DNA from 4 places in the Mucilaginibacter sp. 21P genome. Region 1 is predicted to be linked to each of the others. Evidence: riboswitches for the same ligand, from Rfam matches in the RefSeq annotation. Region 1 holds a riboswitch; each other region holds the start of a gene.
The links. A riboswitch is a leader RNA that binds a small molecule or an ion and turns the genes downstream of it on or off. The one in region 1 is predicted to bind S-adenosylmethionine.
Positions count from the first base shown of each region.

Region 2: linked by a shared signal. The riboswitch ahead of INP83_RS10345 (cysteine desulfurase family protein) and the one ahead of INP83_RS15230 (O-acetylhomoserine aminocarboxypropyltransferase/cysteine synthase family protein) in region 1 are both predicted to bind S-adenosylmethionine.
Region 3: linked by a shared signal. The riboswitch ahead of INP83_RS10365 (SusC/RagA family TonB-linked outer membrane protein) and the one ahead of INP83_RS15230 (O-acetylhomoserine aminocarboxypropyltransferase/cysteine synthase family protein) in region 1 are both predicted to bind S-adenosylmethionine.
Region 4: linked by a shared signal. The riboswitch ahead of INP83_RS19875 (peroxiredoxin) and the one ahead of INP83_RS15230 (O-acetylhomoserine aminocarboxypropyltransferase/cysteine synthase family protein) in region 1 are both predicted to bind S-adenosylmethionine.

Region 1 covers NZ_CP063061.1:3,404,170-3,408,398, reverse strand. Annotated here, with positions in the region: gene INP83_RS15240 (homoserine dehydrogenase) at 1-137, opposite strand, end outside; gene metX (homoserine O-acetyltransferase) at 137-1,192, opposite strand; gene INP83_RS15230 (O-acetylhomoserine aminocarboxypropyltransferase/cysteine synthase family protein) at 1,281-2,594, opposite strand; SAM riboswitch class I at 2,829-2,941, opposite strand; gene INP83_RS15225 (PLP-dependent aspartate aminotransferase family protein) at 3,073-4,188, opposite strand.
Region 2 covers NZ_CP063061.1:2,259,121-2,263,349, forward strand. Annotated here, with positions in the region: gene katG (catalase/peroxidase HPI) at 1-259, opposite strand, end outside; gene INP83_RS10345 (cysteine desulfurase family protein) at 564-1,694, opposite strand; SAM riboswitch class I at 1,764-1,873, opposite strand; tRNA gene INP83_RS10350 (tRNA-Cys) at 2,219-2,289, shown strand; tRNA gene INP83_RS10355 (tRNA-Cys) at 2,305-2,376, shown strand; gene INP83_RS10360 (SusD/RagB family nutrient-binding outer membrane lipoprotein) at 2,580-4,034, opposite strand; gene INP83_RS10365 (SusC/RagA family TonB-linked outer membrane protein) at 4,039-4,229, opposite strand, start outside.
Region 3 covers NZ_CP063061.1:2,264,209-2,268,437, reverse strand. Annotated here, with positions in the region: gene INP83_RS10375 (hypothetical protein) at 1-66, shown strand, start outside; gene INP83_RS10370 (aspartate kinase) at 70-1,443, opposite strand; SAM riboswitch class I at 1,660-1,771, shown strand; gene INP83_RS10365 (SusC/RagA family TonB-linked outer membrane protein) at 2,064-4,229, shown strand, end outside.
Region 4 covers NZ_CP063061.1:4,460,557-4,464,785, forward strand. Annotated here, with positions in the region: gene INP83_RS19865 (DUF5996 family protein) at 1-393, opposite strand, end outside; tRNA gene INP83_RS19870 (tRNA-Cys) at 818-888, opposite strand; gene INP83_RS19875 (peroxiredoxin) at 906-1,541, opposite strand; SAM riboswitch class I at 1,684-1,796, opposite strand; gene INP83_RS19880 (cellulase family glycosylhydrolase) at 2,092-3,162, opposite strand; gene INP83_RS19885 (PAS domain-containing sensor histidine kinase) at 3,589-4,229, shown strand, end outside.

The DNA.
Region 1 (4,229 bases):
AAAGAACGGTCTTTCTCAGGGTTTTTGATGGCAATCTTTACGATCTCCAGGTTAAGGTTCTTTGTTTTGATGATATCGTACAGTCCCTGGCCCACAACGCCGAAGCCGAAGAGACCAATGGTAAGTTTTTTGCTCATTAAGCTATTTTTTGTAATTCAATAATTTTTCCCTTTACATCCGTTTTCAGGAAGGATGTGATCACCTTTGTAAGGTCTTCGGTCTCTATCAGGAAACCATCGTGACCATAAAACGAGTCTAATTCGGCAAAAGCCGATTTAGGTATATGCCTGAATAGGTATTGCTGTTCCTCAATAGGGAACAATACGTCTGACTTGATGCCAATTACCAAAGTGCGCGCCTTTACCAGGCCCAAAGCTTTATCAACTCCACCACGGCCACGGCCAACGTTGTGCGAATCCATCGCTTTTGACAAAAACCAGTAGCTGTAAGCATTAAAACGGTTCACAAGTTTTTGTCCCTGGTAGTTTTGATAGCTTGCTGCTTTAAAGCTCTCGGGTATCTCGTCGCTGTCTTCATGTTGAGTAATGCCGTAAGTTTTGTAATTACGGTAGGATAGGAGCGCGATACTTCTGGCTGCTTTTAATCCCTTTGCACCGCCATCTATACTACCTGCCTGGAAGGTACGGTCGGCGTTGATGGCCAAACGTTGCGATTCGTTAAACGCAATGCCCCATGGTGAGTGGTTGGCATTGGTGGCGATCAATATCAGGTTCTTGATACGATCCTGCTCAATAATGCTCCACTCCAATGCTTGCTGGCCGCCTAAAGAGCCACCCAATAATATTTCTATCTTATCGATAGCTAAATGGTCAGCCAGTAACTGGTGAGCTTTTACAATATCCCTGATGGTATATTCCGGAAATGCCAAAAAATAGGGTTGACCGGTTGCCGGGTTGTTGCTTAGCGGGTTAACTGTTCCATATGGCGAACCCAGAACATTAGCACAAATAATAAAATATTCATCAGGGTTAAAATGGTCTTCTGGGCCAAACAGGCCTTTCCACCAGTCGAAAACATCGGAATTTGCAGTGAGGGCATGGCATACCCACACTACATTATCCCGGTTTTTGTTGAGGGTACCGTAAGTATTGTAACCTACTTCAATACCTTGTAGTTTACGGCCCGATTCAAGTTCGAAAGTCCCTGTATAAGTAAAGGTTTGTGTACTCATTTCTTCTTTTTCAGTTATAGAGGAGCGGCTGCCTGGCAACCACTCTCTACAACTATCACTTAAAAACTAAAAAACTATTAAAAGGTCTTTATGCATATGCTAACTGACCGATCTTGACAAATGCCTGCTCAAAATCGGCTTTAATATCATCTATATGTTCAATACCAACGGCAACGCGCAGCAGGGCAGGGGTAACACCGGCAGATAACTGCTCGGCATCGCTCAGTTGTTGGTGCGTAGTTACTGATGGTTGTATAATTAATGTTTTTGAATCGCCTACATTAGCTAAATGACTAACCAATTTAAGGTTATCGATAACGGCCGACGCATTTTCCTGCCCGCCTTTTACTTCAAAAGACAACACAGCGCCAAAGCCATTCTTCAGATATTTTTTAGCGTTGGTGTGGTTTGGTGACGATTCCAGTCCCGGGTAGTTCACTTTTTCTACTTGCGGATGTCGCTCCAACCATTTAGCTAACTCAAGTGCATTATCTACATGGCGTTGTACTCTTAATGACAGAGTTTCCAGTCCTTGGATGTTTAACCAGGAATTGAATGGTGATTGCGAAGGGCCAAAATCACGCAAGCCTTCCACACGGGCACGAATGATGAAGTTGATGTTACCAAAAGGGCCATTGATTCCAAACACGTCATTGAATATCAGTCCATGATAGCCTTCGCTCGGCTCGGTAAATTGCGGGAATTTACCGTTACCCCAGTTGTAATTACCGCCATCAACAATTACACCCCCAATGCTGGTGCCGTGGCCATTTATCCATTTGGTTGTAGACTCCACAACGATGTTGGCACCGTGTTGTAACGGGCGGACCAGGTAGCCACCGGCTGCAAAAGTATTATCTACAATCAGCGGCAGATCATGCTTTTTTGCCAATGCCGCTACTTGATCAAAGTCAGGAATGTTGAAACCGGGGTTGCCGATTGTTTCTACATAAATGGCTTTGGTTTTAGCATCGATGTGTTTTTCAAGATTTTCGGCGGTATCATCCTCGGCAAAACGTACTTCTATACCAAGGCGTTTAAAAGCTACCTTAAACTGGTTATAGGTGCCTCCATACAAATACGGCGAGGTAACAAAGTTGTCGCCGGCTTGCAGGATATTATTTAAAGCAATGAACTGAGCCGCCTGGCCTGATGCTGTTGCTAAGGCCGCTACACCACCTTCAAGAGCGGCAATGCGTTTCTCAAAAACATCAGTTGTCGGGTTCATCAAACGGGTATAGATGTTGCCAAATTCCTTTAAAGCAAAAAGGTTGGCACCATGCTCGGCGTTGTTAAATACGTAAGACGTGGTTTGATACAAAGGAACTGCGCGTGACCTGGTGGTAGGATCTACTTCCTGACCGGCGTGTAATTGTAGGGTTTCAAATTTTAGTGCAGACATGGTAGTATTTTTTAAGTTGATTTAAACTGAGATTAACTGGCGTGCGGATAGAACTATCCTAAGCAGGGTGACACGTATTTTTCAGGAAACAGAAAAAGGGAACGTGTACTGCATCAACAGCAGCAGCAACACATACAAATACAGCCATTAGCAGGGTTGTATACAGTAAACGTACCCGATTGGGTTTGCGATGTGTTTTGTTGGGCTAAATAAATCAGACTTTTCATGACTATTAATTTATATCCCCCGGGTAAATTATTTTCCGGGACAGGAATTGGCACCTTCTGCACCTTGCAGGGTTGCCAGCGGTTCTCAGAGCCTGATCTCTCGCCGCTTCTTTATAAATCAAAATCCGTGTGAGGGAAAATTGATCATGGTATTGCTACCAAATATTGTTTCAAATATAGGGCAATAGGAAAGTATCTTCCAAATAAAATTTTTAAATAATTGAAAAATAAAGATTACGTGAGTGCGAAAATCAAGCCATAGCCTGCTCCAGATCAGCAATCAGATCATCAATATGCTCTAAACCAACAGAGACCCGCAGTAGATTAAATGGTGTTTTGGTATCCGGCCCTTCAACAGATGCGCGGTGTTCTATTAAACTTTCAACGCCGCCTAAACTCGTTGCCTGCGTAAAAATCTTTAAGGAATTGATTACCTTTTTCGCTTCTTCTTCGCCGCCTTTTAGCGTAAAGGACATCATTGCACCTGGCAGTGTCATTTGTTCTTTTGCCACGCTATACTGCGGGTGCGAAGTTGAGCCCGGATACATGACCTGCTCAACCGCCGCATGATTTTCTAAGAAAGTTGCCAAAAGCTGCGCATTATGTACATGGCCTTTTACACGATACGGAAGCGTTTTAATGCTGCGAACCAAATAGTAGCAATCCATTGGAGAGGGTATGGCGCCACCCATGGTTTGCACATTTCGGATCTTTTCCCACCAATCTGTTTTTTCAGCAGTGATCAACGCGCCGCCCATCAGATCGCTATGGCCGCCAAAATATTTGGTGGTAGAGTGCATCACAACATCGGCACCAAGTGTTAGGGGTTGCTGGCATATCGGTGTTGCAAAGGTGTTGTCACATACCACTTTGATATCGTGTTCGCGGGCTATGGCAACCACCTTTTTTATATCGGTGATCTTAAGCAGCGGGTTTGATGGTGTTTCAACCCATATCAGCCGGGTATTTGTTTTAATATGTGACCTTAGCGTTTCTTCGTTATTTACATCAACAAAGTCAAATTCCAGGATGCCGGCAAAAAGCTGCTTTAGCTGGTTGCGTAATCCGTGGTACATGTCATCAGGCGCAATAATGTGGCTACCAGGCTCAAGGGATTGAAAAACGGCCATACCCGCCGCGTTGCCGGATGAAAAAGCAGCAGCTTCAACCCCTTGATCTAACTTCGCCAAAACCTTTTCTAACGCATCACGGTTTGGGTTAGCTGAGCGACTGTACTGATAACCGGAGGAAAAGCCCCCATCGGCATCGCGCTCAAAGGTTGTAGCCATAACAATTGGCTGCACAACTGCTTTAGTTTTAGTGTCTATGTGGTTTCCGCCGTGTATGGCAATGGTTTCTATATTCATGCTAGTATGTGTTATCAGTACTTTGCTAAATAACCAAGAAA
Region 2 (4,229 bases), 1.1 Mb from region 1:
CAGGCCACCAGTCTTGCGAATCGGTCATCAACGCGTGCAGGTCTTGTTTAATGGCTTCCAGGTCTAATGATTTAAACTCTTCGGCATAGTTAAACTGCTCATCCATCGGGTTGGTAAGCTGCGAATTTTGGCGTAAAATATTCAGCTTAAGCTGGTTTGGCCACCAATCGCGGTTGCGTGTACCGCCACCTGCGGTGTTATGAGTCAAAGTGCCATTGTGGAAAGGGCATTTGCTGATGTCGTTCGAATTGTTTTCCATGTTAAAATTGATTGGTTAGTATCTGATGATTAACAAATGTGAAGGTAGGAGTTAAACAAACACAATACCAATCGAATTTTTCGATAACGAATAGGGAAAAGTTATATGCAGAGCTGTGAGGGGAGTAGAGTTAGGAGCGTTTGCCGATTGACTCACCCCGACATTGCTGACGCTTGTCGACCCTCTCTTCGCTGTGCGAAAAGAGGGTAAGGATAGTTATCCCTCTGGTGCATGCAGCGGAGAGGGTCCGGCGTGGCGCAGACCGGGTGAGTAAATTTAGGTTTTGAAAATATCAGCAGTTGCTTTATGCCGCTAAAGGCTGCAATAAAGCAGATAATACATTTACCACCCGATTAATCTCTTCAGCGGTGTTGAACCGGCTAAATGAGAAACGTACGGTGTGACGCCCCGGACGAATTTTTAATGCCTGTAATACGTGTGAGGCGGCCCCGGTTGAGCAGGCACTGCCACCGGATACTGCTATGCCTTGTTCGTCCAAACATCGCAGCAGATCGTCCCCGGTATTGGGCAGGCAAACGCTAAGCACCGTGTATAAACTTTTATCTGCGTTGGCAGAATTGCCATTAAAGCTAACGCCGCTGATATTATCTAACAAGCCTGCCACCAACTGGTCTTTTAGTGATTGTATATATAGTTGATGTTGATCCAGATCGGCATAAGCCAGTTGCAGCGCTTTAATAAGGCCTACTATGCCTGCTATGTTTTCTGTACCGGCGCGTAATTTTGCTTCCTGACCGCCGCCGTGCAGCAGTTGGGTTATGGGAGACTCCTTGCGGCAGTATAAAAATCCCACGCCCTTTGGCCCGTGAAATTTATGTGCCGATGCTGCAAGATAATGAACCTTCAGCTTTTGCAGATCATGAACGTAGTGACCTATTGTTTGTACCGTATCGGTATGGAAAAGCGCTTTATATTCTTCGCAAAGTTCGCCAATTGCAGCTATATCATTTAAGTTGCCTATCTCGTTATTTGCATGCATTACCGATACAAAGCTTTTTGGATGCTGTTGTAGCAAGCTTTCCAGATGTACAAGGTCCAATGTCCCCTGAGCATCATGTTCGATGTAGCTTATTTTGATCTTACCTTTTCTCTCAAATTGTTGCAGTGTGTGCAGTACTGCATGGTGTTCAAATTTGGTAGTGATAACGTGCTCAACTTCTGCGCCGTAAATAGCCGAATGGATGGCGGTATTGTCTGCCTCGGTGCCCCCGGATGTGAATATGATCTCCTCCGGACTGGCGTTTAATAATTGCGCAATGGTTTTGCGGCAACTATCCAGCGTAGCTTTAACTTCTCTGCCAAACGCATGATGAGATGAAGCATTGCCAAAGTGCTGCAGGTAAAACGGCGTCATGGCTTCAAATACTTGTTTATCTAATGGAGTTGTTGCGGCGTTATCAAGGTAAATTTTCATATGTTAAATAAATTAATGTCTTTATGAAACTTACCAGTTCACCGGGGCTTGGCAGCAGAACGCTGCTATTGCTTATCTTTCTCCATTAATTACAGGAGCAGGATTTAGCACCTTTTACCAAAGTGGTACAGGTTGCTAAGACGTCAAAGGGCCATTCCCTCGGTCTTTCTGGATAAGTTTTAAAGAACGTTTCGACAGCAAATATACAAATAATATATAAAGTCTATAGTTTTATAGATTTTTTTTGATTTTTCATTTTAGGTGTTTACTTTTGTCCTGTCCGATAAGAAAAACAACATGAGCATCAACGCTAAAATATCTACGTCCGCTGTTAAATCAAGCTTCTCTCAAAGGCTTGGTTATTGTTGTTGTTGATTTCGGCATCTCGTTAAAATCTTTTGATTTTATGATTTTATATAATAGGTCGTTTCGGTCTGTGATTCACACTATTTTTCAAACAATAAATATTTTAAAAACAATCTTCTAAAGCCCCTCTCCAAAGAAAAGGGGTGGGGAGAAGCTAAGGTTAGGTGGCCGAGTGGCGAGGCACGGGTCTGCAACACCTGTTACAGCGGTTCAAATCCGATTCTAACCTCTAAATAAAACAAAAGGCGGGGTGGCCGAGTGGTTAGGCGGGCGTCTGCAAAACGCCATACAACGGTTCGAATCCGTTCTCACGCCTCTTTTAAGTTTCTCATCTCAGGTTTATAATTGGTTACAAAGTGCCCCTGCCCAACAGGGGCCTTTGTTGTTTATGTCTGAACCCGAATTGAAAGAATTTGAGGAATAACAGAATTATAAAAATTCAGCAAATTATTTTAATTCGGGTCCATACAAAAAAAGGCTGCGAAATTTCGCAGCCTTTACAATGAAGTTTTTTAATTATCAATTCACATCGAACCATAATTTGGTAGTTAATGCGTCAGCGCCCTGGCTGGCAACTGCAGCTTTGTAGCTGGTGCCATTAAGCGATTGCTCTGTACCGGGGTAGATAAACCTTAGCGGTATCTTGCCTCCAAGTGTACCGGCAACTGCCGGGGTAAGTTGCGGATAATCCAGGCGTCGCCATTCGGCATAAGCCTCTAATCCCTGGCCAAATAGCGCAATCCATTTTTGTTCGCCTATTGATTTACGATAGTTAGCCGCATCATATGCAACGCTGCTTTGAGCCAGGTAGGTGTTTATATCGGCGGTGCCTATACCGTATTGCGTTAATGATGCGGTTATAGCCTGCCTGTACAAATCGGCAGCGTTGCCGGCAATAAAACCGCGTTGGGCAGCTTCGGCCTGGTCAAATAGTACTTCAGCATAACTGATGATCACTGCCGGTGCGCTTGGCGCTAAAAAGTAGGTGCCCGGTTTTGATGTTTTCGTAAAGCCATAGCTGCTGGCATCACCTACCAAAAGTCCGTTTGGCAAGCCAACATAAGTTTGTGGTGTAGCATCCTTTGTTTTGCTGGCATAAACCGGCAGGCGCGGGTCATTTAATGCAAAAAGCTTATCTACAATTGTTTTGCTGATGCGGTAATCATCCCTGGTATCAAACAAATTGCTGATAGGGTTTTGGTTAGGCGATGCCGCGTAAACCAGTTGTGCGGTTTCGCTGTTACTGCTGATGTAACCGCTGCCATCCGCTTGAATGTCGGCCAGTACCTGCTTTGCTTTTTCAGGCTCGCGGTCTGCAATGCGCAGGGCAATACGTAAACGCAGCGAGTTGGCAAATTTTTTCCATAGCAGTATCTGGTTTGCGCCGCTGCTGGTGCCATAGATGATGTCGCCTGCAATTGCAGGACCTGAAGGGCTAAGGAAGGTTTGAGCCGATTTCAGATCATCGAGGATGGCAAAATACACATCCTTTTGTTTGTCGTAAGCAGGTGTCAGGAATTCGTTAATGCTTGCTGCCTGCGTGTAAGGCACATCGCCATAATTATCAGTTAGCAATTGGAAAGCCCATGATCTTAGTACTAAAGCAACTCCTTTATAATTAGGGTTAGCTTGTGCATCGGCAATTTTTACAAGTGCGTTAAGATTCACAACCCCTCTTGAATAACCTGTACCCCAAAGCTCATTAAAGGATGTACTGGTATAGATATACCTGTCGGGGTCGGTATACTGTATCTTGGCCCAGTTTTGTACCCAAAGCAAGCTGGCGTCCATATTATTGGATGTCCCCCAGTAAGTATCTGCCAAAGCTTTTGTTACGCCTGTTAAGATATAATCCGGCTGACCGGTTTCTGACGCGTTTGGATTTTTGTTGATATCCTCAATCGTTTTTTTGCAGGCTGTTGCCGATAAAAGCAGTGTTCCTGATATGATGGTGGCTAAATATTTAATTTTCATTGTTTTAGAATTTGAGGTTCACGTTAAAACCAAGGTTACGTACAGTAGGCAGCGTAAGGTCTTCTAAACCTTGTGCGTTACCGCTGTTAAATGCTGTTTCAGGATCAATGTTGGGTACCTTTTTGTGTATGATCCAAAGGTTACGGCCAACCAATGATACTGTTGCCGATTGCAGGCCGATGCCTTTAACCCAAT
Region 3 (4,229 bases), 1.1 Mb from region 1:
TCCGCGGGCATTTTTAACAAAGCCGTACCATCCGCAGCTGAAAGTGCGTATGCCGAGATAGCGTAATATCTACCCTAACGCTTTGTTCAGCGCTATTACAGATGCCTTAAACTGATCGCGCGGTACAACAAACTGGATGTTAACCCGGCCATACGCTAAACCTGCTGCCAGGATGTTTATCTCATCGCGGGCAAGTGCTGCAGTGCTTTTAGCCAGCAAACCTGGCTGATCCATATTGGTACCTAATAAACAAACCATGGAAACCGGCTCGTGCTTAACACGCTCAAATTTTGTTCTCAGATCAGTTATCAGTGCTTCCTTAAAATCGTTTTCCCAAATAACAATGGATATGCTGTTTGCACTGGTTGATTTAAAGGTATAACTAACCTGGTGCGCGGCGAATATCTCCATGATAATTAAGTCGCTGCCTACGTTGCCGGTCATCAAAGGGTCGTAAATATCGATCAGTAATTGCTTATCGGTGCCGGTGATCACCTCTACCCTTTTCAGTTGCGAAACATATTGGCGGGTTATCAGCGTACCGGGATGCGCTGGTTCAAAGGTGTTTTTGATGCGCAGATGGATGCCGGCCATTTCCAATGGCTTAGCAGCCTTTGGGTGTATAGCTTCCATGCCAACATCGGCAAGCTGATCGGCAATATCATAGTTAGTATTACCTACCGGGTGCACGTTATCGATACCAACAATATTAGGGTCGGCAGTTGAAAGGTGATATTCCTTGTGGATAATGGCCTCATCAGGCCTAAGTATGGATGCTATTTTACTGAACGTTACCTCAGAATACCCGCGGTCAAACTCGCGCATAATGCCTTCTGTACCTTTAGCGTAACCGGTTACAATACAAATGCTGTTTGGCAGATCTATTTTAGCAAAGACATCTTTAATACGCTCGTCAATTGTCATGGCGCGAGAATCGTCAAAACCGGCCATATCTACCAACACGGCATTAAGTCCCCTGGTTTTAAGGATAGCAGCCAGCACCATGGCCGAATGCGTTTCGCCAATGGAAGCCAGGATCTCGCGGGCAGCCAATAACACACCCTCATTAAGATAACCGGAAGCCAGCATTGTAGAGGCGCTATCCAGATAAACGATAGCCTTTGCCATGTGCTGATCTATCTGCGCATCAGCCCAGGTAACATCAAGGCCCAGCTCGCCATATACTGCATTTAAGCGCTTAAGTTCCACAGAAACCTCGTTAAGTGCTGTCCGGTAATCCTCTCCTTTTGCAAAACGATGGTAAACACCCGGCGCCTTAGTTTTCTTATTCTCCAGTAAAATATTGGTAACGCCGGAGAACGCCGATACAACAAGGATTCGATTGTATGGCGAATCGCCGTAAAACACAATGTTATCAATTACATCTTTAAGGGCACTCATTGATGTGCCGCCAATTTTTTCAACTGTTAACCGGGTATTCATGCCGCAAATGTATAATATCAAACGGTATTTGGGTACTTAATCTATTTTAATATATGCCCGGCAGTTGCTGTTTGCCAAATACTCTGTCCACCAAAAACTGCCCGTACGTTTCGGTATGGCGGTTTTATGCCATTAAAAAGTCATTTAGAAAAATATCTACAAAATACGTAGACATTATATATTTTTAATCTATATTTGCATCGAAGTTCTTTTTAAGACTTATCCAGAAAGACCGAGGGAATGGCCCTTTGACGTCTTAGCAACCTCTGCCCCTGCGTTGGCGAAAGGTGCTAAATCCTGCTCCTGATAAACAGGAGAAAGATAAGCGAGTGCAATTTATTTGCCGCAATTAACCGGTACTTACCTGGTGAGTTTATAAAAGACAAACAATAAACGTTACCCTACAAACAACTATGAAAACAGCTTTTACGCAAACTGTATCGTTATCCTTAACCCCTTTCGCTTTATGCTGGCGAATGCCTGGCATGTGTTGTTGCTGCTGTTGTTAACCCAGTAACATTAACTCCATTTAATTTATTGCATACTCATTAATGCAGGTAGATTTTACCGGGCAAAGTAGATAGGTATGCCATGTTCAAAACTTTATTTCACAGTAAAAAATGTCAAAAATTTACAAACTCTTACTGGTGGCTTTACTACCGGTAATCATTGTTCAGCACTTATCGGCCCAATCAATTAAGGTAAGCGGCGTGGTAACTGCTAAGGGCGACGGCCAGCCTTTACCGGGTGTAAGTGTAACCGTACAAGGCACAACCAATGGCACCCAAACAGATGTTCAGGGCCGCTTTAGTATCAATGCCAAAGTAAATGATGTGCTACAGGTATCGTACCTGGGCTTCACCACACAGCGCATCACCGTTACGCAAAGTTCCGCCCCGCTGCAGATAGTCTTAGTGGAGGCACCTAACTCACTTAATGAGGTGGTGGTGACCGCACTAAACATCAGCAAGGATAAAAAATCTTTAGGCTACGCGGTTCAGGGACTTAAGTCGAAAGACATATCCGAAGCCAAGGAAACTAACCTGGTGAATGCCCTTGCCGGAAAAATAGCCGGTGTTACCGTTACCAATAGCCAGGGCGATATGGGTTCATCGCGTATCGTTATACGTGGTGAGGTATCTATCTCCGGCAATAACCAACCCCTGTTTGTGGTAGATGGTGTGTTGGTGGATAACACGCAGCAGTTAGGCACAAACGGTTCGCGCGATTTTCCCAACTCACTATCTGATTTCAACTCTGAGGATATCGAATCTATTACCGTTCTGAAAGGCCCTAACGCTGCAGCTTTATACGGTTCGCGTGCGGCTTCAGGCGTTATCCTTATTAAAACTAAAACCGGTAAGGGTGTAAAGGGCATTGGCGTTACCATTAACTCTTACACCAGCTTTGCTACTCTTAAAGTTTTCCCTGACTACCAAAATTCATACGGACAAGGCGCTAACGGCAAATTCAGTTATGTTGATGGCAAGGGTGGCGGCGTTAACGACGGTGTTGACGAAAGCTGGGGACCGCGCTTGGACGGCCGCCTGATACCGCAATTTTACTCCAACGGCACACCGGTGCCTTTTATAGCGCATCCGGATAATGTTCGCAGTTTCTTTAATACCGGCGTTACTTTAAATAACGGTGTAGCCTTCGCGGGCAGCAGCGATAAATTCGATTTCCGAGCATCGTACAACAACCTGCACCAAACCGGTGTAGTACCTAATTCATCATTGGGGCGAAACTCGTTCTCGCTGAACACAACGTTCCGGCCTACCGATAAACTTACCGTTACCACAACCGCTAATTACATCAAAGACGATGCAGGTAACTTACCGGGTACTTACGGCAGGCGTGCAACAAGCACCATGCTCCAGTTTACATGGTTTGGCCGCCAGGTTGATGTAAGCCAGCTTAAAAACTACCGTGATGCCAACGGAAATACGTTTAACTGGAATAACAGCTACTACAGCAATCCATATTTTATCGCTTACGAAAATACCGTTGGACAGTTTAAAAATCATTTTATAGGGAGCGCTGAGGTAAACTACAAGATCATCAAAGGCTTATCTGCCAACCTGCGCACCGGTACCGATTTCTATAACGACAGGCGCAAGATAAAAGTGGCTTACGGCACAAACGGTACCCCATTTGGGTCTTATGAAGAAGATGCTTACTATGTAAACGAGACCAATACCGAAGGCCGCTTACAGTACACCAAAAAGCTGAACAAAGATTTTTCTTTAGACGCTTTTGTGGGTGGTAACATTGGTACTACAACCCGCGAGCAGAACGACCAGATAGCACCGAAACTTGCCATTGCTGGCTTATATACGCTTAGCAACTCGCGCGACCCTCTGGTATCTTCAAATGTTTACGGCAAACTTAAAACATATAGCTACTTCGCTTCGGCGCAGATAGGTTTCAGGGATTATGCCTTTATCAACGTAACCGGCCGTAATGATTGGTCGTCTACCCTGCCTGCTGCTAACCTTTCTTACTTCTACCCGTCTGTTAATGGTAGTTTGGTGCTTTCAGAAGCGCTGGATTTAAAAAGCGATGTTTTAAGCTATTTAAAAGTACGCGGCGGATGGTCAAAAGTTGGTAAAGCAACTGATCCCTACCAGTTAATTAATACTTATGGGTTTCTGGCACCGTTTAATCTGAGTCAGCCCGGCGGTGGTACGGTGGCTAATCCGCAGCAGTTGCTCAACTCAACAGACCTTAATCCGAATTTAAAACCGGAAACTACGACATCTACAGAAGCCGGCGTTGAGGCTGGT
Region 4 (4,229 bases), 1.1 Mb from region 1:
AAAAGGAATAGCCGTTTGCAACTCGTTTGGTACGGCATAGATCTCCACGTTAACACATACGGCCTTCAGCTTATCCATCAGCGTATGATAAAAATCGGCAATGGTGGCTGCCCCTAACGAGCCTGTACATTTACCACCTGTGCTGGTTGTAATGTGCAGCTGATGGTTCACCAGGTCGAGATCTATCTGAAAAATACCATCCTCGTAAGGGATGCTTCCGGTAGTTAAGCCATTAGCGCTCACATACAAAGTAACCTGCCAGGAGTGGTTTATCCAAGGCGATTTTTTCAAACGTACCTTGCCTATCATCTGCGTCCACATGTGTACGGTGGCAATGGTATCTTTCAGGTAATGAAAATCAAGAACAGGCCAGTTGTGTGTTGATTTGCTCATAATGGTACTACAAGTGAGGGGGAGGAATTGTTGGAGCCTCACCCCAACCCCTCTCCAAAGGAGAGGGGCTTTGTCTTTACCCTCTTTTCGCGCAGCGAAGAGGGGGTCGACAAGCGTAGCGGTGTCGGGGTGAGTTAATTGACGAGTTGACTCACCCCGTCCCTATTGCTATCGGGATGCGCGACCCTTTCTGCTACGCAAAGAGGATGAGGAAATAAGCCATGTCATTGCGAGGAGTCCCGATGGCTATCGGGACGACGTGGCAATCTCCTCGCGTGGCACTAACGCGATGAGATTGCCGCGCTATCGCTCGCAATGACACGGTTCTTTTTTACACGTGTCTTTCTTAAGAAGGATTGGCGTATGCCTAAAAAAGCAATGGGCCTTGCGGCCCAATTACTTTAGTTAGCAGTTTAGTAGTTTGATGCCGCGGGTAGATTCGAACTACCGTGTAAGGTTTTGCAGGCCCTCACCTATCCTCTCGGTCACGCGGCTTAAAATTTTCAGAAGCCTTATTTATTAGGCTGCGGCGTAGTTCTCAGGTAAGGTTTCACCTCTTTGAAACCTTTAGGGAACTTAGCCGGAATATCTTCGGTTTTTATGGCCGGTAACACTACCACATCCTCACCGTCTTTCCAATCGGCCGGGGTAGCAACGCTGTGGTAAGCGGTTAACTGCAACGAATCTATCACCCTTAAGATTTCCTGAAAGTTGCGGCCGGTTGATGCCGGGTAGCTAATGATCAGTTTGATCTTTTTGTCGGGACCGATGATGAACAATGAACGTACGGTAGCCGTTAGCGAAGCATTAGGGTGGATCATATCATAGGCCTCAGAGATCTTACGGTCCTCATCGCCGATAATGGGGAAAGTTACCTCTACGTTCTGCGTTTCGTTAATGTCGTTGATCCAGCCTTTGTGCGATTCAACGTTATCAGTGCTTAAAGCAAGCACCTTTACGTTACGTTTCTCAAATTCGTCTTTTAATGCAGCCGTTTTTCCCAACTCGGTAGTACATACCGGGGTATAATCGGCAGGATGCGAGAAAAGTACCCCCCAGCCATCGCCAAGGTATTCGTAAAGGTCAATTTCGCCTTTTGATGTTTGCGCCTTAAAGTTTGGGGCATCGTCGCCAATTCTTAAACTCATGGTTCTAATTTTTTAAGTTGAATATTTAAACAGCTTTTAAATAAGCCTGCTATTGGTAAAATAGTTTCAATAATATATCCGGAAGTAAGCGATAGATGGGCTGTAACAGTGATATCCTGCGGCAATGCAGGTCGTTTAAATCAGCTTATCTGTCTCAGTACTAATTAGTACAAAGCAGGAATTAGCACCTTTTACCAAGCGGTACAGGTTGCTAAGACTTCGCAGGGCCCTTCCCTCGGTCTTTCTGGATAAGTATATTTAAAGAACGATAACGATACAAAAATAAATAAAAACTACAAATTTGGTAGTCTTTTATTTAAAATATTATAAGTTATTGATAATGAGGGATAAATATTTAAGAATAGCAATACTGACAATTTTTTGTCAGCGTTCACGGTGTTCACAAGTGTTCATGGCGTGAACGTGAACACCTGTAAAAGCCGCTTTAACGACAGTTGATAATGGCAATTTGTCCCATATCAGCTTAAAAACAGAAGGCGATGCGATCAATTGCATCGCCTTCTACCCTAAGACTAACATATAACTAAGCCTATTTGCCGTTCAGTTTTTTGATCAACTCTACCTCTTCAGGCTTGTAAGGAGTACCATCCTTGCGGAAAATATCATGGAACCACTCTTTGGGTTCGCCGCCATTTGGCATTGGGGTGTCCCAGGCATAAATGGTGTTGGTTTTACCGGCTACGAAGCCCCAGTTAAGCGCACCAACATTCTCTTTCTTTAACATGGGCATAACCGTTTCAAAGCGACTGTTGCGCGTGCGGGCCATGTATTCGGTACAGATCAACGGCCTGCCGTGTGTTTTCAGCATCTGGATGGTTTTCAAATGCGAAGGCTCCTCAGTGTAATCGTGGTAAGTGATCACGTCAGAATTTAACGCCTGGTAAGCGTTTAGCTTCTCAAACGACCAATCCCACAAACCAACAGATAGCGGCTGTGAAGGGTTTACCGCTCTTGCCCAGGTAAACACTTTTACCAGCAGGTCCATTGAGGCATCTTTCTTTTTAGAGTTGCCCGGCTCGTTGTAAAGGTCCCAAAGCAATATGCGTTTATCGTTTTTAAAGGCGGTCATTACGTCGGTTACGTAAGCTTTTAGCATAGCTTCCTGGCCAGGCGTACCCAGGCGGTTACCCGGATCCTGCAGCCAACCTGAATTATGTACGCCGGTTTTTGGCGCAGGCTGTTTACCAATTTTTGCATCAGCGTTCCAGCAATCATCAAAAAAAACAAACATGGTTTTAATATGGTGCTTATCTGCAATGGCTAAATAATCGTCTATGCGTTTTTTAAAGCCGGGTTTACCCTGTTGCCAGGCAAGACTGTATAAGAACACACGCATAGTATTAAAGCCTATCCCCTCCGCGTAGCCTAATTCTTTGTCTATGGTTTTAGGATCAAAGCTATCAGCCTGCCACATTTCTAACTGGTTGATAGCCGTGCTGGGTATAAAATCAGCGCCGCTCATCCATTTGTGTTGCGCATACCAGGTGTTTGCTTTAGCCGCCGGCCATACTTTGGCTACCGGAGCGTTTTGTGCAATTGTATTAACAGAAGTGGTGCTGATAAATGCCGCAGCAAGGGCTGTTAACAAAGTAAATCTCATAAGTTTTTAAATTGGTAGCGGTAAACTTATAAAAAAATGTCAATAGTACATATATCATAAGAAAACAGATCTGTTGAATCAGCAATATTTGTGATATTAAAAATATTGATAATCATAAAAGTTGTAAAACACTTAAATTAAGTAGCTTGTCGTCTTAAAATATATAGTATTTTTACACGGTTAATTTTAATAACCAAACAGAAAAGCAAACGTATACACGCGATAGTTTTAGCCGATTGAGTTTCGATTTTGTGAGCATGACGAATTGATCAACCCCTCATAAACCAAGGGTTAATCAATTTTACGAAACAAGAAATTCTTGTTTCCCTGCTCGAAATTTTAAACAACAAATAGTTGTACTTGCGGCTTTGGCATATTATTTACAATAACACGGCGTTACAGAATGAATTTTTGATAATTGCGTGAATGACTTTGACAGACGGACATACTTTTGACGGTGAGAGCCTGTCTTATATAGCACATCTTATAGATAACAAGGACATTGGTATTTGGGAGTACCACAACCAAAGCAAAGAGCTTAAATGGTCTAAGGGTTTTTATAATATGTTGGGTTATTCGCCCGGAGAAATTGAATGTTCAAACAATTATTTCTTCGATCATTTACTTTATTACCAGGATAAAGATGCATTCATCAAAGCCACTTACTCCCCAAAACATGATGGTCCACGCGTAGCTCATATCCGCCTGCTTACCAAAAACCAAGGTTACCAATGGTTTGAAAGTACAACTCATCGCCGCGACACAGGTAATGGTAATGTGATGTATGGCTTTCTCACCAACATCAACGCCATAAAACTTGCGCAGGCAAAAAGCGCCGAAAGCGAATTACAGGCTCTTGAGATAGGCCGTATTGCTAAGATAGGTTTGTGGGAGATAGACAGCCGAAGCATGGAGCTTAAATTTAGCCCGGAGGTATATGACATCTTTGAGCTGAGCAATCATATCAAATTAAGCGTTCCGGAAGCCATTGAATTCTTTTTACCACAATATCGCCCGCTGCTCGAAGATGCAGTTAACCAGGCACTAACACTCTGCAAGCCATATGA